DNA from 2 places in the Zobellia nedashkovskayae genome. Region 2 is predicted to be linked to the other one. Evidence: riboswitches for the same ligand, from Rfam matches in the RefSeq annotation. Region 2 holds a riboswitch; the other holds the start of a gene.
The links. A riboswitch is a leader RNA that binds a small molecule or an ion and turns the genes downstream of it on or off. The one in region 2 is predicted to bind S-adenosylmethionine.
Positions count from the first base shown of each region.

Region 1 (11,135 bases), 1.5 Mb from region 2:
TAAACGGATTGAACGGTAGTGTCTTAAGGAAGGTATACAAAGAATAAAAGTTAAGTTTAAAATTGACGACCGTTAATTTCAAAATATGGGTGTTATAAATGACAGTTGTCATAAAATAAATTGGCAAGCTTTAATATCTTTCGGGCAAAATCAACCATTTTATAAATGCCCTCATGAATATAAATCCAAAAAAAATAAATAGCCTCATTAAAGAGATAGATGCTATTCTACAAAAAATTAGAAGCGAAGGGCAGAAGGCAAAACCTATTTTAAGACAGATACACCCTAATCATAAAAAGAGTGCATTAAACCTCATTCATTATCATGGGTTTAGGCAAGCAGATTTAAGGGAGACCCAAAGAAGGCTAGGAAACCTGGGTATGACCCGTTTTGCAAACGCACAAGGTCATGTAGAAGACAGCTTAGTTAAAGTCTTATACTTATTATATCGTTTGTCAGACGGTGTTCCTGCAAATTTTACCAAAGCCCAGTTGTCCACTAAGAAGAGTAAAAAACTTTTAAATTCCAATACAGCGGCACTTTTTGGAAATCCTTCGGAAGGGAGAAGGGTCCGTATTATGGTAACCATGCCGTCTCATGCGGCAAAAGACTATGGGTTGGTACGGAAAATGGTGCAAAATGGAATGAATTGCGCCAGAGTGAATTGTGCACATGATACGCCCGAGGTTTGGAAAGAAATAATTACAAATGTAAAAAAGGCTGCTGAAGAACTTGGTTCACCTGTAAAAATAGCGATGGATTTGGCAGGGCCCAAAATCAGAACAGGAGCTATTGGGATTTTACCTGAAATTCAGAAGGCGCTAAGACTATATAAAGATGATATTCTAGTGATAACGGATGACAGCATTCGTGGTGGCTCCGCTGTAGTAAATGAACATGGAGAAGTTGTAGAGAAAGCCCATATACCTTGTCAATTTTCGGGAATCTTTGAAAGAGTGAATAAAGGGGATTTATTATTGTTCGATGACGGAAAGATTGAAGGTACCATACAGTGCGTAGCAAAGGATAAATTTGAAGTCCTCATAACAAGAGCAGCAGAAAAAGGCACTAAATTAAAAGCTGAGAAAGGCATGAATTTCCCCAATACCAATTTGGGGATTAGCGGACTTACCTCAAAAGATAAAGAAGACTTAGCGTTTATAGCCAAACATGCGGATATCGTCAACTTTTCATTTGTAAATTCTAAAAAAGATGTACAAGAACTGTTGTCTGAATTACAAAGATTGGAAGTATATGATAAACTTGGAATCATTTTAAAAATAGAAACAAAATTTGCTTTTGATAATCTTGAGGAAATCCTTTTAGAAGCTATGCAAGTTAAAAAGGTTGGTGTTATGATAGCTCGTGGCGATCTAGCTGTTGAAACTGGCTGGCAGGACATTGGCCAAGTACAACACGAACTATTATCTATATGCGGAGCGGCACACATTCCCGTAATCTGGGCGACCCAAGTATTAGAAAATCTTGCAAAAAATGGACTGCCGTCCCGATCAGAAATTACAGATGTGGTCACCTCCTTAAAATCGGAATGTGTAATGCTTAACAAGGGCCCGTATATGGAAGATGTTCTGCTGCTTTTGAATACTATTCTTTCTAATATGGAAGATTTTCAGGAGAAAAATGAAACCATGCTGCCAAAAATCAGGAAGCTATAAAACATAGGTAAATGTGGCAAAATTATCCATGTTTACTTACAAATTTACTATTTTATAAGTTTCAATTATTTCATTAAAAACAAACGGTCCCGCTGAAGTAGAACTTATCGGGACCGTTTGTTGAGACCGTTAGGTATATGTCCTATGCCTATAAATTTTTATCGGCACGTTTAAACGTGTACGTTACACCAAAATTAATTCCGAATGAAGAATACGGTACCTTTTGAGATAGCACTTTTGAAGTATCTGTGTTGGTATTCGATAAATCGTCTACATAAGTAGTTTGCTTATTAACACCATCAGGTAAGTTGTCCAACGAGTAAAAAGCACTTGAGGCAACAGTTCCATCAGGGAGAACAATATCCGTGTTAAATTCTGATAGTTCAGAATCTTTTCGCTTTAAGCTTATGCCGTAATATTCTGCCTCCGCAAAAATGCTGAAATTAGAATTTAGTTCATATTTATACCCCAGTGCACCAACAAAACCTATAGGAAAATGTCCGTGAAAATCTTCTTTATAATTAGTTTCGGAATAAGAACCCTCCGGTACTCCAAAAGCAGCTGCTTCATCCTCAGAAAAAACAGATTTACGGTACACTACAGCCTCTGTTTTTCCGCCTACTTTTAATAAAGCTCCAAAACGACCGTAAATATTATTGGTAAACCTGTACACTACAGAGGCAGATGCTCCAAAAGCACGAGCTCTAGCAATAGCATCCACATTGGTACTTGGTATATTTACCTCAGATATAGTTTGATCTGAACCATTTAAATAACCAAGCGCCAAATCTGCACCAAAGGAGTCATTAAAGAAATACGTTCCTCGTATTTGAACATTGGTACCTTCACCATAACTGCCATAAGAGTTTTCCGTTTCAGAGACATTCACTTTTTCTCCTAATTTCATAGTGGCACTCCCTAGGGCATATCCGGAACTTACTGAAACTTGTAACTGCCCATAAGATATTGTACTTATTAAAACAGCGGCACATACTGTAATTAAATGTTTCATAATAGATAATTTGAAATTTTAAAAATGATTAAATAATCGAACCTATAAGCTAATTTTTAGAAGCAATATTTACTTATGACCAGGCTTTTCTTTCTTAATTAGTAGCATGCTCCCTAGCTTATAGTTCAACCAAATTAAATTGGGTATATAAAGATACTTTTTAAAAGAAAATTCTTGCAACTACAACGGAGTTTTAACACCCAAGTTGAGCTTCATCTATGAAAACTTCTTTTATGCTGATAATTAAGCATTTTTATACCAAAAAAGTAGGAGGGAAGTGTGCATTACGCGGCATCAGGTAATACACCATATTAGTTTTGTTACTTTCTTAAAGGTTTGAAACTGATAAATAATACCGTGTAAATGAATAACAGTAATAAATACCAGGTATTAGATATTAAATCTAAATAATCTATTCTTCCTTTTGAAAAACTTAAAATCATTAAAACTTGAGCCCCGTAAGGCAACAAACCTTGAGAAATACAAGCAAAAATATCTAGAATAGAAGCTGTTTTTTTATTATCCAATTTATACTCATCATTTATAGTTTTAGCAATAGGACCTGCAATAATAATTGCCACTGTATTATTTGCAATGGCCATATTAATTGTGCTCACTAATGTTGCTATTCCAAACTGCGCCGTTTTTTGATTTTTAATGAGCTTTTTTATGTTAACCAGTATAAATTCTATACCACCATTTCTTTCAACCAAAGCAGCCAATCCTCCGGTAAGAAGAGACAGAAGAAAAATTTCTGTCATGTTTGTAAAGCCGGTATAGGCAATTTTAGTCGATTCTATTAGAGTGAAATCACCATAAACAATTCCTAAAAGACCTGCAGAAATAGAACCTAGCAGTAAGGTTACAAAGACATTTACACCCGTTATGGAAAGTATGATGACCAATAGATAGGGCATTATTTTTATAATAGAGTAACTATATACAATAGCTACAGTTTCTTTAGACTCTAAGCCCAAACCTTGAAAGACTAATATAGCAATAGTGAATAGGGCAGCGGGAACCGCAATTTTAATATTTTGTTTGAACTTATCGCTCATTTTACAACCTAAAGATTGTGTGGCCGCAATGGTGGTATCTGAAATAACCGATAAATTATCCCCAAACATACTACCACCTAAAAGCGCACCGCATAAAATAGCTAAATCAGCACCACTTTTATCTGCAAATCCAACTACAATAGGTGCTAATGCAACAATAGCTCCTACCGATGTTCCTGTTGAAACAGATAGAAAACCAGCAATAATAAAGATGCCAACATAAATATATTGAATGGCAATGTAATCTAACCCTAAGTTTACAATAGAATCTACACTACCGGTTTCATTGGTAATTGCAGCAAATGCCCCAGCTAGTAAATAGATCAAGCACATGGTTAATATTTTATCATCACCACAGCCTTTTAATAAAGTGCTTATTTTTGAATGTATAGATTGTTTGAACATCAAAAATGCCACAACAATACCTACAATTACTGCTATAGGAGCAGGTAAGGCATAGAAATCATTTTGATAAATACCAACACCTAAAAAAGTAAAAACGAATACAAATAGGGGTATTAAAGCTGAGAATTTGTGAGTACTGTTTTTTATACTTGCCATTTTACTATAATGTTTTCAAAAAAATAGCGGCAAATAAAAAGAAATATGACTTAACATTTGTTCCAATTAATTGGCTTATCTATTTAGCACCTTGCTTGTTACTGCAGGTTGCTATCTCCTTTTTTGAGATTCTTGATACTGATTTTAAGGCGGCAAAAGTAGTACATAAATCCATCTGGTATTCTTAAAAAAAGTTAATTTCTTAATAATCTAGTTTTGTCCTAGACAAGAAAAGAATGAAGAGATCATTATGAATTGCAAAAGCATAAATAATGGTCTTTAAATCCTTCTCAAGAATTCATTTAAGATTACTGTATTTTAGGGACTTGTACACAAATTTCTTCTAGTTTTTGAACCCCATAATATAAAATATAAGTCTGTAATTGTTTTACCTTTGCAATTCCACTATCAGGTTTAGCCAAACCGATTTAAAATGAGAATACAAGCTTAAACAAATGAGAAGCACCTTATCAAAAATGTTGCTGAAAAAATCTATTACTTACACTGTACTTCTGAGTCTCATACTCTTGAGCTGTAAGTCTACTGAACAAAATAAGCAGAAAACAACTCTCATAGATTCGGATACACATACTCCGCAAGTACATGGTATTCATCATAACAATTCAGGAAGTGCCGTAGGAGACTATGGTTTTGATGATCACGGCCATATTCACCACAAACCTGAGCTAGAAATACCAATATTACCCAAGGCCATAGATTCATTAGAACAAGTTGCAATTGGAGTAGAAGACAACCAAATTCTTACACAACCTATTTCAATTCCGGAATTTGTAGACCCTAATTATTTGGATATCAAAAGTCCGGTTGCAGATAAGATAGTAGAAAACTATGTGACCAGCGTAAACAAGGAGCCAGGAGGTCATTGCCTTGCAGTAAGCAAAGGTCGTTTTGAGCAAGCCTATAAAGAAGTTCATGGTCATTTGCCTTATGAAGATTTGCCAGATCGTATGGCCTCTAAATTCTTTACCCCTAAAGAGGTTTTTAATTTATTATACGTTTCCGCTTCTGATACAGATCCAGAATGGCGAACCCTTCCGGAAGAATACAGGGGCAAGGGTAATGCCGGCGCTATCGCTTATGCCGGTATGGGAACTTTGGTTGATTCATCAGGAATTTGGAGTGGTCAATTAAGGCCTGGAGCACTTATGCAAGTTTGGAGGTATAAAGAAGATTATGAAAAGGTAGTGCAGGGCGTAAATGTCAAAAAACTTGATCCTTATGGACATTCGTTCGTTTTCATAAGTTATGTGCGGGACGATAAAAATGCGATTATTGGACTTAGAATTGCGGACCAAGGTTTTCAAAGTTACAGGCCTTTGGTTCCTAGAGATTATGATGTTTGGTGGGCTGTAAATCTAAGTGTTTAGAACATAAAAATAGGATAAGCAAAAGTTTAACATTTTCAATGTAATTTTCTCTTAAATAATACGTTACGAAACTAGAGTCAGATTCCTAATGCTATAAAATCTATGCTGTTTTTTTCTTTACTATTTTCCTTAGGATTTACAACTGGGATGCCACCTACAATAGACAAGGTGGACCCTAATTTATCTACTATTGAAAAGCCGTTGCCCATAAAAGAAATCAATAGTTTCGAAAAAGAGACAATTTTAAAGTTCAAAACAGATTTAGACAGTGTTTCTATCTCTTATGCCAATTCCAAAGTAGCTGCTGATCAACTTCGTTCCCGTTTAAAAGAAGACCTACGGTTGGGCACTATTTCTTTTGACAACATTAAGACCGCTTTCGCTAATCAACTAGTAGATAAAATTATACCACATTGGTATGGTACTCCTTGGAGTTTTGGCGGCCATACAGATGTTCCTAACCAAGGTAAAATTGCATGTGGTTATTTTATATCAACCACCTTACGTGATATGGGCATAAATATCAACCGCTATAAATTGGCGCAAAAATCACCTGTAGACGAGGCAAAAATGATTAGCTGTGGCGCAGTAATTAATCTGATAAATCAGGATACACCAGAAAAAGCGTTTGAAGAGATTGATATCCTGACAAAAGAAGGTCTCTATTTTATTGGTTTTGACGAGGGTCATGTGGGCTATCTCTTAAAGCGTGAAGGCCAATTGTTTCTAATCCATTCCAACTATCTTTCTCCAGTATCGGTTTGTATGGAAACGCTTAAGGAATCACGTGTTTTTAAGCGTTTTACTAAGTTTCACCTGGTATCTATTTCTCATAACGACATTCTCTTACAACGCTGGCTAGATGATGGTTTAGTCCTGTAATATGCAGCATCTATTCAAGAAATATATTCCTTAGTATTTAATCGTACGCCTTCATACAAATTATAGACCGTGTCCTAGATTCTAATTCAAAATAGGAGGGAAGCAGTATGTGAAAAATAATCGTGTACTTAAACGAGGATGAGCAAAAAGGTGCAGTTTGCGCTATTCTCCAACTTTAGATTCTTTAATAAAAGAATGTATTTAGTGGGTATTCCTTAAAATAAAACCCTTCAATTATTCATTTTATAATAGCACAAGAAAGTCGCTAACAATAGGTGAATAAGAAAGTACTTATTACTACTTTGATGCCTCTTGAAAGCGAACACTAAATTTATACGAACCGAGATTCTTGCAGGGATTAGCTCTTTCCTGGCAACATTTTACATCATAATCGTAAATCCTGCAATTCTTTCAGAAGCCGGAATGCCATTTTCGGCAGTCGTAACATCTACCGTACTTGTCTGCTCTTTTGGTAGTATTATGATGGGTATTTACGCCAAAAACCCTTTTATAATTGCACCGGGAATGGGGCTCAATGCCTTCTTTACTTATACAGCGGTTTTAGGATTGGGTCTTAGTTACGAAACTGCTTTAGGAGCAGTTTTTTGGGCAGGAATCCTCTTTTTAATACTAAGTATACTAAAAGTTAGAGACAAAATAGTACAATCCATTCCACACGCATTACGCTTTGCAATTGCAGCAGGTATTGGGCTGTTCATTAGCTTCATAGGTTTACAAAATGCAGGGTTAATTGTAGACAACCCCGTAACACTGGTTAGTCTAGGCTCCTTAAAAGACCCCATTTGCCTTACTTTTTTAATTGGCCTTGGTTGTACCGCTATTTTAATTTCCAGAAATGTAAAGGGCGCAATGATCATAGGTATTCTATTGACTACTGCACTAGCATGGCCCATAGGAAGGTGGTGGGGAGATGCCTCAATAGTAAATTTTGGAGTACCAACACTAGTTAATTATACGGGAATATTTGCTATGCCGGATTTTAGTCTTTTCCTAAAAGCGAATTTATTCGGATCTATACAATATGCTTTCCTACCGGTAGTTTTTGTTTTTGCGTTTACGGACCTGTTCGATAGTCTTTCTACATTCGTTGGTCTTGCCGAAGCATCTGGATATAAGGATGAGGACGGGAATCCAAGAAACCTTAAAAAATCACTTTTGGCAGATGCTATTACTACCATCTTCTCGGGTCTTGTAGGTACCAGCTCCGGAACGGTATATATAGAATCTGCAGTAGGCATACGCGAAGGTGGAAAAACGGGACTTACCGCAATTACAGCTGGAATTTTATTTCTACCCTTTTTATTTTTCTCACCTCTTTTATCCATTGTACCCAGTATTGCCAGTTCTATTGCGTTGGTTTTGGTAGGTTCTTTTATGATGAAACCCTTAACCAAAATTAACTGGAGTATGCCAGATGAGGCTATTCCCGTCTTTTTTACTATGATTCTTATGCCACTTACGTATAGTATTACAACAGGAATTATTATTGGTTTCCTAAGCTGGACGTTACTTAAATTCTTTTCAGGCAAAAAAGAAGATATTAATCCGGCTCTTTTGATAATTAATCTCTTATCCCTTCTGTATTTATGGCTTTAAAACAAATAGTACTCATTCTTATGCTCCTTCTTGTTTGTACAGTACAAGGGCAGCGTATAGCCATTATGGGCGCCATGGATGAGGAAATAGAATTGCTAAAAGGGGTTCTGAAAAACAAAAAGGAAATCCATAAAAATGGAGTTACTTTTTATACCGGGAAACTGAAAGGGCAGAAGGTAGTTCTCTTAAAGGCTGGTATTGGTAAAGTAAATGCGGGATATAGCACCGCTATTCTAATAGCGAACTTTAAGTTAGATGCGTTACTATTTACAGGAGTAGCAGGTGGGTTGGACCCTAATATTGAACCCGGAGATATCGTTATCTCAGATAAAATGATTCAATATGACTTTGGAGAGTTAAAAGAGGGGTCATTTGAAACTTGGCCTACTAGGAACCTAGCGAAGAACAACGAACGAAATCCTTTGTACCTTACTGTAGACCCGAATCTATTGGAACAAAGTAAGAAGGCATCAGAACAAATTAAATTGAAACCCCTGAACGATAGAATTCCTACCTTTTTTATTGGCACGATCGCTACCGGAGACACCTTTGTGAGCGACCCAATAAAGGCAAAAGAACTGTATACCAATTTTAATGCACTGGCAACAGAAATGGAAGGTGCAGCCGTTGCACAAATATGTACTATGTTGCAAGTGCCCTTTATTGTTATTAGAAGCTGTAGTGATAACGCCAATACCGCAGCACACTCAGATTATTTCAAATTTGTAAAAGTAGCATCCGTTAATTCTGCCCAAATGGTATTGGAAATTTTGGAAAATTATGAAGAAACCAAATAGCTGAAAACTGCATAGAATCAACTAAAAAAAATAGTGGCGAAGAGTTGCTATAAATAGGTGATACTGATTAAAAATAACCGAGATTTGTGTTAGCAGTTTACTTCATACCTTACATAGAATTGGGCTAGTGTTTATTGTATAATAGAGTCTTGAAAAAATTGATATATGCGTTTACGTACAAGCTGTGACCTAAAGTTCGAGATTTTTGAGCCAACACCATTTATTCTTATGTTGAGGCCACGTAGTGGAAGCCAACAATGGGTAGAAAGAGAGGAATATAAAATTACGCCAAGTACCCCTGTTTTTGAATTTACGGACAACTATGGCAATCTTTGCCAACGATTAATTGCCCAACCTGGCATGTTCTCAATTTCTACTTCTTCAGATGTAGTAACCTCTAACTTTATTGATCAAGGTTTTGGTGCTCCATTTATAGAAATACAGAATTTACCCGATGCCGTATTAAGCTATTTATTACCCAGTAGATATTGCGAGTCTGATTGCTTTAATGAAATGGGCGCAGCTATTACTGAAGGTCAATTAATGGGGTATAATCAAGTAGCAGCAATTACAAGTTGGTTACGTGAGAATATTGAGTATCTACCTGGCAGTAATAATGAGCCCTTATCTGCCATACAAGTTAACAATAGACAGTTTGGTGTATGCAGGGATTTGGCGCATTTGGGAATAGCCCTGTGCCGTAGTTTAAGTATCCCGGCCCGTATTGTTGTTGGTTATTTGTACAATTTGGAACCAATGGATATGCATGCTTGGTTTGAAGCCTATATTGGTAACCGGTGGTATACTTTTGATGCCACCCAAATAGATTCTCCAGGAGGTTACGTAGTTCTTGGTTTTGGTCGTGATGCTGCAGATGTTGCCATTTTTAATCAATTTGGACCTTCGGTTTTTCCTGTAGAACACCTTGTTAAAGTGAAAGAATGTCCTTAATGTAAATGAAAAATCATAGGCCTTTATTTTAAACTATACGCTTAAAACAAATATCATATACACCATAATTTGTAAAAGGTTATTCCTCATTTTGTATATCAAAACCAAAGAAAGCTAAAACTGATATACAGAATGCCTACCTTATTAATTGGCCCTTATCTCTTTATCTACAGTAGGCAGTGAGGTTTTTATTTCTTTTTGTATCTTGAGGATCAATTACATATATATATGTGTTAGCTGTAATTAAAAAAATGACAGACATTACTACAAGATTAAAATATGAGGATTTCTTTAAAGAGTCTGAAACTATTGAAGAATTACTTAAAGATTTTAATCATAATGATTTATTTAAAATTTGTGCTCTGCTTAACTCTAAAGCTAAATTAAATCAATCTTCGAGGGACACGATTAATGATTGGTTCACTTTACCAGAAAATACAGAATTACATACTTCAAAAATTGAAAATGAAGATACTCACATTATAAATACTCATAGTAATTTAACATTACTATCATATTTAAAGAGTTGTAATGAAGATACACAGAAACTTGAAACAAGTGATTTTGAATTAAAGTTATTCAAAATATATCTTTTAATTAATTCCCAACAAGATTCTATCGAAGAACTAAACTTCCCAAAGATTAGAACATTAGATTCTATAGAAAGGTTAAGTGCAAGTCTTTTACAAATTTCATATCACGACTATGATTTAAACAATTATGTACTACCTGAGATATTCTTGACTCAATTAATCAAGTCTATAGAATTTTTAAAATATATTGAGAAGGAATTAAACCATCATATGGTTACATTTTTAAAAAAATATAATTGTAAAGATTGGCAAGAATGGGTTACAACATTATTAAACCTGATTGTTCCTGTTTTAAAACACGATAACGAAACATATTCAGAAATAGAACTAAAAGATGATGATGTCCAAAATGTTGGAGCATTTTTAGATTTGTTTTGTAACATCATTGAGTTAAAAGAAAAGCCAGATTTTGTTGTATTAAGAAGTAATCCCATTTTTAAGAAAAATGATAATCGATATATTATAATTAACAAACTATTTCTTGTTGAACGTATATTTAAAAGCATAATATTTGAATTCAGTTTAGACATCAACAAAAAAGTTGACAAAGTCAATAGGTTAAGAGATTTTAGGTCGAGCTACTGTGACAATTTTTCTGAA
Region 1 covers NZ_JADDXR010000002.1:3,926,457-3,937,591, forward strand. The annotation lists gene IWB64_RS16135 (putative glycoside hydrolase) at 1-47, shown strand, start outside; gene IWB64_RS16140 (pyruvate kinase) at 174-1,676, shown strand; gene IWB64_RS16145 (outer membrane beta-barrel protein) at 1,825-2,688, opposite strand; gene IWB64_RS16150 (Na+/H+ antiporter NhaC family protein) at 3,009-4,307, opposite strand; SAM-I-IV-variant riboswitch at 4,354-4,451, opposite strand; gene IWB64_RS16155 (hypothetical protein) at 4,763-5,695, shown strand; gene IWB64_RS16160 (ACT domain-containing protein) at 5,843-6,577, shown strand; gene IWB64_RS16165 (NCS2 family permease) at 6,890-8,194, shown strand; gene IWB64_RS16170 (5'-methylthioadenosine/adenosylhomocysteine nucleosidase) at 8,185-8,991, shown strand; gene IWB64_RS16175 (transglutaminase domain-containing protein) at 9,157-9,942, shown strand; gene IWB64_RS16180 (hypothetical protein) at 10,194-11,135, shown strand, end outside.
Region 1: another riboswitch for S-adenosylmethionine. It lies ahead of IWB64_RS16150 (Na+/H+ antiporter NhaC family protein); the one in region 2 lies ahead of IWB64_RS09950 (O-acetylhomoserine aminocarboxypropyltransferase/cysteine synthase family protein).

Region 2 (11,135 bases):
ACTTACAAAGATTTAATTAAACCCTTAGTAAATAATGGGTTCAGGGTATATTCTACGGATTGGCGAGGGTATGGAAAATCTACAGGAAAACCCGGTTACAAGGGTATTATGAAAGATACCGAAGAAGCATTCACGGATTTTTTGAAGCATGTTAAAAATGACAGTATCAAAACCGTAGTATACGGCATGTCTTTAGGCGGCCAAGTTGCCGTTAAGCTTACCAAAGACAACCCTGATAAAGTAGACGTTTTGGTTTTGGATGGTTCTTTAGCATCTGCCCACAGCTTTATTGAAGATAATTTTCAGGGATTATTGATGCGTAATTTCATTAAAGATTCCACAGAATATAATCAAGATTATCTGGCCATTAGAGATATTTCGGATATCAACAATACTCCAAAGTTAATCATCCATAGTAAAGAAGATAGAGCTGTGCCGTTTGAGCGCGGACAATCCATTTTCAATTTAGCTAAAGAACCAAAAACCTTTTGGAAAACAAATACAAAGCACATTCAAACCCTTAAGGATTTACCGGGAGAGACTGTTGAGAAGCTTAACGCGCTACTGGAGCAATAAAAGTCAACATTTGACATTATCAATCAAATTTCGATTCAACCCCTAATAACTACAGTTCGGAAACATCTTCTTTTAAAAACCATGGTATTGTCCGAGTTTTACTCTAATAACCAATACAACTACCATGGAACAAACAATAAAAATCCTCATTTACATTCACGCTTTCTTAGGAGGAGTGGGATTGATTACCGGTATTGGAAGTATCATTGTTTAAAAAGGCAGCTCCTTACATAAGAAATTAGGCAAGTTATTTTCTATAGGCATGATTGGCAGCTCAGTAATTTCTATGCCAATAGCCATGATGCCAAATCATGAAAATCTATTCTTGCTACTAATAGGCTTGTTCACTGTATATCTAGTTTTAATTGGTAATCGTGCGTTGGCTTTCAAGATAAAAACTAAAGCCAACGTTGTAGACAAAGTAATTTCAGGGAGTATGCTTTTCTTTTCGATACTAATGCTGGGCATTGGTTTGTATACCTTTTTGAAAACGAATACTATGGGTATATTATATGTATTCTTTGGAGGATTTGGACTTCTCCTAACTTTAAAAGATTTTCAGTTTTATAGAAATCCCCAGAAGACCAAAAACGGGTGGCTACTATCTCATATTGTAAAAATGATAGGTGCCTTAATCGCTTCTATAACGGCATTTATTATTGCCGGCCTCAGTATTGGAAACCTCATTGCTTGGACACTTCCTACTGTTCTTGGAACTATCTATATTATCTATTGGAAAAGGAAGATTAACCCAAAAACAGTGGCTGCAAAACACTATAAATAGATACTGATTACATCATTTTGGCACCATAAAAGAACAAGAGACCTACTCACGGTGCTCCAACCTATATGTAGACGGACTCTTCCCCACTGCTTTTTTGAAGAATCTGGAAAAACTACTGAACGAATCAAACCCTAACAAAAAAGCCAGTTCTTTAATGGTTATTTCGCTTTTGATTAGTCGGCGTTTAGCTTCGGTTATCTGACGTTGTTGGATAATCTGTTTAGCGGTCATGTCCAACTTCTCTTTTAGAATTTGATTGAGACGTTTTTCACTAATTCCTATTTCAGCTGCATAATACGTAGATGCCGTTTGCTTCAGGAAAGAAGTTTCCATTAGCTCTAAAAATTGAAAAATTCGCTTTTGATTCTGGTCCTGCCCCAGAAAATCTTTATTTTGAAAACGAATGAGATTAAGGAACATCAACTTCAATAAAGTCTTTAGCATGATATACGAAGAATTGGGGTTATTGTATTCTTCGGTTATAAGCAGCATTACTTGTTGAACCTGTTTTACTTGCTTAGATATGTTTAAAACTAATTGAGGCGAACGGTTAAAAAGTGACATTACATCTAACGCATACTCAATATCATCTTCTTCAATTAAGTCTCTTTCAAAATTAATTAGCGTGCCATTTTGCGAATCAAAAGTCTGATTTTTAAAAGATTCATTTAAGGGTTTAAAATGTATTCCCAATGTCTTTTCAGGAGAGAGCTCAAAGTAAATACCGAACGAATTGACCGAAAGCATTTTTGTTTTCTGGTCAGGTTCCTCTATAATTTGAATTTTATTCTCCCAAACTTCTCTAGCCATTTTTTCTTCGTACCTATTTCAAAAGTAGTTAGAAAAAAAATAGAACTATTGCTGGTCTATTTTCTTAAAAGCATAGAACAGACCTACGGCTATAAGAAAAGCCAATACAGCGGCAACCGTATAAATGGTTTTATAGTCATCGGATACGTAATCTATAAAAGTGGATAAAAATTGCCCGCCAAAAACTCCCATAGAATATAAGCCCAAATTTTTGCCCAGATTAGCACTAGAACTTGCTTCAATCATCATATGATTCAATAATGGAATGGTAAAACCAAATCCGATTCCTATAAAGGTGGAAGTCAATATTAAAAACACAACAGTACCTGAAGTCACCAAGCTTATATAACCCAGTAAAAAAAACAAAAAGCCTATAACCACTGTATTTTCGGCTCCAAATCTTGCAACCATCTTTGGCATTTGACTTGCCGTTACCACAGCTACCACCGAGATAAACGCCATATAATACCCAATTAAAGATTCACTAAACCCGAAGCTCTTGGGCAAGTAAATTGGCAAGGTCACAAAACTGACAAAGAACAATACCATTGCCAATAAAGCTGCCAAAAAAATCATTTTCACCTTGGCACTGTCTTCTTTTTCCAGAGGCAAAATTTCTTCCTCAGGTTCTATTTTGCTGGAATAATTGGGCAATGTTTTCAAAACGAACAAAAAACAAACAAGGGCTATAAGGTAAATGTAAAATGGGTATTGCCAATTCAACTCTCCTAAAACACCTCCGATAGACAAAAAGATTACGCCGCCTAATTCTACGGCCATACCTTGCCATGCAATGAGTTTCATTCTTTTTTCCCCTGTAAAACAGTCAGCTATAAAAGAACCTACTGATATTTGAATTGCCACAGTAGCACCACCCAAAAGAAACCGATCTACAATTAAAACATAGTTGTTGTTGATAAAAGCCCCAGCGACACCTAATAGCGCGTAAGGTATTAAGCCAAAGCATAACATTTTGAAAGCCCCGATTTTTGGCAAAAAACGACCCGCCAAAGGTGCAAAAACAACAACACCGAGTGAAGGAAGGGTTATAAGCCAACCCGGGGAATAGTTAAAATTTAAGTGCTCTATTATTCCTGATAGTGATGGTGCAATTACAGCACCCACCATTATGATTAAACTACTAACAAAGAGTAATGTAAAAATTCCAAAATTGGTTATTTTTTTCATAGTACAAAGTTGCAACTATGCTTTCTGACTTATTTGACCGTTTTTCTAAAAAGATATACCAAAATGGAAACAAGGTAAGTTATGCTGGTCGCAGCATGTATCTCCGGTTAAAAGCTTTAGTCAACACTTTAGAACAAAAAAGCTTCCCAATTAGGAAGCTCTTTTTTGTTTAAGTAAAATATAAAATTAGGTTTTAAAGTATTACTTCTCTACCCTAACGCCTGAGAAATATCGGCAATGATATCATCTATATGTTCTAAACCAACTGATACGCGGACCATACCATCTGTAATGCCCGTTTCTGCTCTTTCTTCTACGGAAAGCTTACTATGAGTAGTAGAGGCAGGATGCGTTACTATACTACGTGCATCACCCAAGTTAGCCGAAAGCGATAACATTTTTATAGAGTCGAAAAACTTTTGTCCGGCTTGTAGTCCACCCTTAATCTCAAAAGCTACTACACATCCACCAGCTTTCATCTGCTTTTTAGCAATTTCATATTTTGGATGCGATTTTAGAAATGGATATTTAACCCAGTTTACCTTGTCATTAGCTTCCAAAAATTCAGCTAATTTTAATGCATTCTCACAATGACGGTCAACTCGAACGGCCAGTGTTTCCAAGCTTTTAGAAAGTACCCAAGCATTAAAAGGCGACAAGGCAGGCCCAGTAATTCTAGAAAAGCGATATACTTTCTCAATTAATTCTTTAGACCCCACTGTAATACCTGCAAGTACACGTCCTTGCCCGTCCATTAATTTCGTTCCGGAGTGGATTACCAAATCTGCTCCAAATTTAATAGGCTGTTGCAAATACGGTGATGCAAAACAATTATCTATGACTAAAATTAGATTATGCTTTTTTGCAATCTTTCCTAAAGCTTCCAAATCCAATATATCTACACCTGGGTTAGTAGGAGACTCTGCGTATATAATTTTGGTCTTTGGCGTAATCAATCCCTCTATAGCATCTAAATCATCAATCTTAAAATAGGTGTGATCAATATTCCATTTTGGAAAAAAGTTGGTGAACAACGAATGCGTTGAGCCAAAAATATTTCGTGCAGAAAGCACATGATCTCCGCTATCTAAAAGTGCAGCCAACGTAGAAAATACAGCAGCCATACCGGAAGCAAAGGCAAACCCATTTTCGGCACCTTCCATCTGGCATACCTTCTCTATGAATTCTGATGAATTCGGGTTTGAATAGCGTGAGTAGATGTTTCTCTCCTTCTCCTCCGCAAACGAAGCGCGCATATCTTCTGCATCTTCAAACACAAAACTAGAAGTCATGTACATTGGTACAGAGTGCTCTAAATGTTTAGTGCGTTCCAACTGAGTTCTAATGGCGTTCGTTTCAAATTTCTTTTCCATGATCGTGTAATTTACAGAAAGAGAACTTTCTCTACTGTTTCAAATTTATTTTATTATCCTTTTTCGGCTATTCTGAGGATATCCCCAAAAACACCTCTTGCCGTAACCGCTGCTCCTGCTCCTGCTCCTTGAATCACCAACGGGTTTTCCCCATACGATTCCGTATATATTTCTATTATAGAATCGGAACCTTTTACTTGTCCCAATGCGCTTTCTTTTGGCACCGAAACCAATTTTACATCCAGTATACCTTTCTCTTCTTGAAGGTTTCCGTGTAAATCGCCCACATACCTAAGTACATGACCTGGTTTCTGGTTCTTTTTAATTTCGTTGAACTTCGCATCTACCAAATCTAAGTTGTCAAGAAAATGGTTGACATCGCCATCTCTCAATTCTTCCGGTATCAGGTTTTCAATATGTATATCCGAAAACTCGTTGCTCAAATCCAATTCTCTGGCAAGAATCAACAGCTTTCTACCTACGTCATTACCTGAAAGGTCCTCACGAGGGTCTGGCTCTGTAAAGCCGCTTTTCATTGCCGCCCTTAATATGTTCGAAAATGGCTCTTCGCTCTCAGAAAAAGTATTGAAAATATAACTTAACGAGCCCGAGAACACACCTTTTATACCTGTGATATTTTCACCTGAAAGATGTAATAAACGTATCGTATCTATTAACGGAAGACCAGCACCTACATTAGTTTCATACAAGTATTGTTTCTGATGTTTATCCAGTTCTTCTCGTAATAACTGATAATAATCAAAGCCTAAGGTGTTCGCTATTTTATTGGACGAAACAATATCAAAACCATTTTCTACAAACTCAAAATAATGCGCTACAAAATCACTGTTTGCCGTATTATCTACAACAATCAAGTTTTCTAAATGGTGCTCTTTAGTATAAGCAATAACATCTTCAACGCTATAAGCAATACCTTTATCCTCAATGGCGGATTTCCAGTTTTTAGGAATTCCTTTTTTATTCAATAAAATCTTTCTAGAATTGGCTACAGCAAAAACATTCAGGTCTATACCTTTTCGTTTTTGTATGGTTTTAGTCGATTTTAAGATTTGGTCAATAAGCGTTCCTCCAACATTTCCGTGACCAAAAATCACCAAATTCACCTTTTTACTGATTCCAAAAATCTGACCGTGCATTACATTCAATGCTTTATTCAAATCAGATTTTCTTAAGACAAGACTCACGTTCTTGCCAGATACCGTATTATTAAAAAGTAGTGGTGCTATCTGATTTTTAATCAAAGAGTTGTAAGGTCTATGGAACGTACTCAAGTCCTGACCCACAATTGATATAACCGAAACCTCATCCAAGACCGTAATCATGTTAATATCCTTGGACTGATAATCGCTTTCAAATTCTCTATCTAAAGCTCTTTTAGCTTCTAGTGCTTGATCAGCATTTACAACCAACCCAATACCTCGCTCAGAAGAACCTTGCGAAATAATACTAACACTTATATTGCTTTTTTGGAGTGCGCTAAAAATACGGGCATCCACCCCTACTTTACCCAAAAGACCTCTACCCTCTACATTAATTAAGGATACATTTTCAATAACAGATAGCGATTTAATACCACCCTCTTCGGTCTTTGCACTTATTAATGTCCCTTCATTATCATTGTTGAACGTATTTAAAATACGCAGCGGAATATTCTTTTCCAGTAATGGAATTATGGTTTTGGCGTGCAAAATAGTAGCACCAAAATTAGCTAGTTCATTCGCCTCTCCGTAAGAAAGGTGAGAAATACGTTTAGCATCGGACACCAAATCAGGATTAGCTGTGTAAATACCATCTACGTGGGTATAATTCTGAAGTTCTTCTGCATTCAAGAAATTAGCAAACAACGCTGCAGAATAGTTACTACCGTTACGACCTAAAGTGGTAGTTTCTCCTTTTTCATCAGAAGCAATAAAACCTGTAATAATAGGCACTTCATCCGCATCTAGCTTAGCAAAACTTCGTAACACATACTCTTTTGATAAAACTTCATTAACAGAAGCATCGCCAAAATTAGAATCGGTTTTTATCAGTTTTCTAGCATCAAGCATTACGGCTTTTACACCTTTCCCTATCAATAATTTAGTGACCAATTTTGCAGAGATAAGCTCGCCAAAAGACAATAACTGGTCTTTTATTTTTAGGCTGTAATCTCCCAAAAGAGAAACTCCTTCAAGCAACTTTGCGAGGTCTTTGAACTCCGCCGAAAGGTTAACGTTCTTAAATGTATGCTTCTGATATTTTTCAAAAGCCTCAAAATCCTTATAATAGTTTTCGCCATTGGCTGCCTTTTCTAAAATAGCTTCCAATTGGTCAGTTCCCTTTGCTCTAGCAGACAGAACTACGGCAATATTTTCACCTTCTTTTACTTTGCTAGAAATAATTTCCAAGACACGTTCCAACCCTTCACCATTGGCAAGTGATTTTCCACCAAACTTCAGGACCTTCGCTTGTTTTGACTTTCCATTGGTACTAAAAATAGGTTCCAATAGCCTTTCCATCTGTTCAAACTCAATCAAAAAAGCATCATGCCCATGAAGAGAATGTACCTCACCATAAGTCACGTTACCATTGGCCTGTGCTAACCGCTTAAAGGTTTCTTTATTTTCTTTTGCCGTAAAGAACAAATCAGAATCTACCCCAATAATATGAATGTTTACATCACTGTTTTGAAGGTCGATAAAATTCTGTTCCCCATCTCTCATGACATCTATAGTCTTGAGTAATTGGTTCATGAGCTTATAGGCCGAAAGCTGAAAACGTTCTTGCAGCTTTTCTCCATGATGTCTTAACCAGCTCTCCACATTAAAAACCTGAAGCTCTTCATTAGTGCTTCTTTTGAAACGTTCTTTGAACGATTCAGGTGTACGGTAACAAAGCATGGCATGCATACGTGCATCATGAACAGGCTGCTTACTATTTACCAAAAACTGCTCTTGAATCTGACAGTTCCCTATCAACCAATCCGTAGACTTCCAATCAGATGCCACAGGAATGAGATGTTGCATCATTTTAGGATTGATGGCAGCCATTTCCCAGGCAATTCCTCCTCCTAAAGAGCCACCCAAAAGCGCGAATAATTTCGTGATTTCAAGTTCGTGAAGCCCCAACAAGAAAATTCTTGCAATGTCTCCCGCTACGAAATCTTTATAATTATCGATAATGAATTTATCGTCTCCGTTACCGGGAATATTAAACGATAATATCGTGTATTTTTTGGTGTCAATACATCTGCCTTCGCCAATAAGTGCAGACCACCAACCGCCTTTTCCTGTAACATTAGAGTTACCGGTTAAAGCATGGTTAACCTGTACTATGGGTGCAGTGTGCAATTCTTGACCAAACAACTGATAAGACAACTCAATATCTTGAGTTACCCCACTAATTGTAGTATAGTTTGCTAATTTCAAATGATGAAGCATACGACTTGTATTAGACCTACCCGACATAACACCGGGTTAGGTCTTATTAATTTCTAATAGAAAAACTTATATTATTTAGAGTGCTGCGAAAGCATTTTCCAAATCTGCTTTTAAATCCTCTATATCTTCTAAACCAACTGACAAACGAATTAGATCTTGACCTACACCAGCTGCTTCTAGTTGCTCTGCATTTAACTGCTGATGCGTTGTACTAGCTGGGTGGATAATCAATGATTTGGTATCGCCAATGTTAGCTAATAGAGAGAAAATCTTGGTAGCATCGGTAACTTTTTTAGCCGCCTCAAAACCTCCTTTTATTCCAAACGTAACTAATCCACTTTGTCCTTTTGGTAAATACTCTTTGGCTAAATCATAGTACTTACTACTCTTAAGACCTGGGTAGTTTACCCATGCCACTTCTTCTCTTCCTTCTAACCAAGTGGCCAATTCTAGAGCGTTTACACTGTGTTGCTTGATACGCACGTTCAATGTTTCCAAACCTTGTATAATCTGGAATGCGTTAAACGGACTCAAAGCTCCACCAAAATCACGCAATCCTTCCAAAATCAATTTAAAAGTAAAAGCAGCTGCACCTAGAGCTTCGCTATAAACCAAACCGTGGTAACCTGCGGATGGCTCAGTAAATTCAGGGAATTTTCCGTTAGTCCAATCAAAAGTTCCGGCGTCAATTATAGCTCCCCCTAAAGAAGAACCATGACCACCAATATATTTAGTAAGTGAATGTATAACCAAGTTAGCACCATGCTCAATAGGATTCAAAAGTGCTGGTGAAGCCACTGTATTGTCTACAATAAAAGGCACCTGTGCCGCTTTAGCTTGTTTTGAAATCGCTTTTAAATCTAGTACATCCAATTTTGGATTACCTAACGATTCTACAAAGAAAGCCCTTGTATTATCCTGTACTGCTTTTCCAAAACTTTCTGGATCAGAAGCATCTACAAAAGTAGTAGTGATTCCCAATCTTGGCAAGGTAACATTCAATAAATTGAAAGTACCACCATATAAACTGCTGGAAGCCACAATATGGTCTCCCGCTTTTAAAAGTGTTAATAAACCTGTAGAAATAGCAGCAGTTCCCGAAGCAAAAACTACAGCTCCTACCCCACCTTCTACGGCAGCCAATCTATCTTGAAGAATTTGATTGGTAGGGTTGTTCAATCTAGTATATATAAAACCAAGTTCTGCTAACGAAAATAAATTAGCCGCATGGTCTGTATCATTAAAAACATATGATGATGTTTGATAAATAGGTACGGCACGTGTTCCTCCTGTTTGTGCGGGATCATGTCCGGCATGTAAAGCGTTGGTTGAGAATTTCTGGTCACTCATAATCTTAGATTTTTAATTGTTATTTAAAATAATTAAAAGCCCAACCCTAAACTGCAGCCTGCAATTAGGTAAAATATCAAAAGAGTTATAAGAAGGCAAAAGATTAGTATGAGTAATCTATTTTGTTATCTGTCCCAATATTATAGGGATAGAATGTAGCACCTTCTCTGCGCAAAGAAGCAAAGGGTTGCTAAGGTTTCAAAGGGTCTATTCCCTCCACCTTTCTTGATAACTATTCAATACGTGTTTGAACTTTTGTGAATGCAAATATATAGTCGGTTAATTTAAATTCACCAACATTTTTGAAAAATTTATAAATTAAAGGCTTTTTTCACCTCATCTACCATGTCCAATTTCTCCCAAGTAAATAATTCCACTTCTTTCTCAATACGACCGTTGTATGGCGATTCAAAAACCTTAGTTACTGTTCTTGGTTCTTTACCCATATGACCATAAGCTGCAGATTCTAAATAAATAGGATTACGCAACTTTAAACGTTCTTCAATAGCATGTGGACGCATATCAAAAAGTGTCTTCACTTTCTTGGCAATTTCACCATCAGAAAGGTTAACGTTAGATGTACCGTACGTGTCTACATATATAGAAGTAGGTTCTACCACTCCAATAGCATAACTAACCTGTACCAAAATTTCATTGGCAATACCTGCTGCTACTAAATTCTTAGCAATATGGCGTGCTGCATAAGCGGCACTTCTATCTACCTTACTTGGGTCTTTTCCACTAAAAGCACCACCACCATGGGCTCCTTTACCACCATAAGTATCAACAATTATTTTTCTTCCTGTAAGTCCAGTATCACCATGAGGCCCACCAATCACAAACTTTCCGGTTGGGTTGATGTGATATTTAATCTTATCGTCAAACAAATCCTGAGTTGCCTTAGGCAATTGCGCAACAACTCTTGGAATTAAAATTTCTACAAGGTCCTTTTTGATTTTCGCCAACATAACGTCATCATCTGTAGTAAAAGCATCATGTTGTGTAGAGATAACAATAGTATCTATTCGTTGAGGCACATTATCATCGGAATACTCAATAGTAACCTGAGATTTGGCATCCGGTCTTAAATACTCAATGATTTTACCTTCTCTACGCAAGTCTGCTAAATTCTGAAGAATTTTATGGGAAATATCTAACGCCAAAGGCATGTAGTTTTCCGTTTCTTTAGTAGCATAACCAAACATCATACCTTGATCTCCTGCTCCTTGTTGTTCTTTTTGACCACGATCAACACCTTGGCTAATATCTTGCGACTGCTCATGAATAAGAGAAATAACTCCACAAGAGTCTCCACTAAACTGGTATTCTCCCTTGGTATAACCAATTGCGTTTATTACATCTCTTGCAATGGTTTGAACATCTAAATAAGTATCACTTTTAACCTCACCGGCTAAAACTACCTGACCTGTGGTAACCAAAGTTTCACAAGCAACCTTGCTTTCTGGATCAAAAGCCAAAAAGTGATCCAATAAGGCATCGCTTATTTGATCGGCAACTTTATCAGGGTGTCCTTCGCTAACAGATTCGGAAGTAAATAAATATGGCATAACAAACTTCTATTTTTATAAAAGGATTTGAACGGAATGCCAGAAG
Region 2 covers NZ_JADDXR010000002.1:2,382,219-2,393,353, reverse strand. The annotation lists gene IWB64_RS09980 (alpha/beta hydrolase) at 1-576, shown strand, start outside; gene IWB64_RS09975 (hypothetical protein) at 839-1,360, shown strand; gene IWB64_RS09970 (helix-turn-helix domain-containing protein) at 1,403-2,170, opposite strand; gene IWB64_RS09965 (MFS transporter) at 2,216-3,358, opposite strand; gene IWB64_RS09960 (trans-sulfuration enzyme family protein) at 3,568-4,731, opposite strand; gene thrA (bifunctional aspartate kinase/homoserine dehydrogenase I) at 4,785-8,171, opposite strand; gene IWB64_RS09950 (O-acetylhomoserine aminocarboxypropyltransferase/cysteine synthase family protein) at 8,247-9,521, opposite strand; SAM riboswitch class I at 9,644-9,756, opposite strand; gene metK (methionine adenosyltransferase) at 9,833-11,089, opposite strand.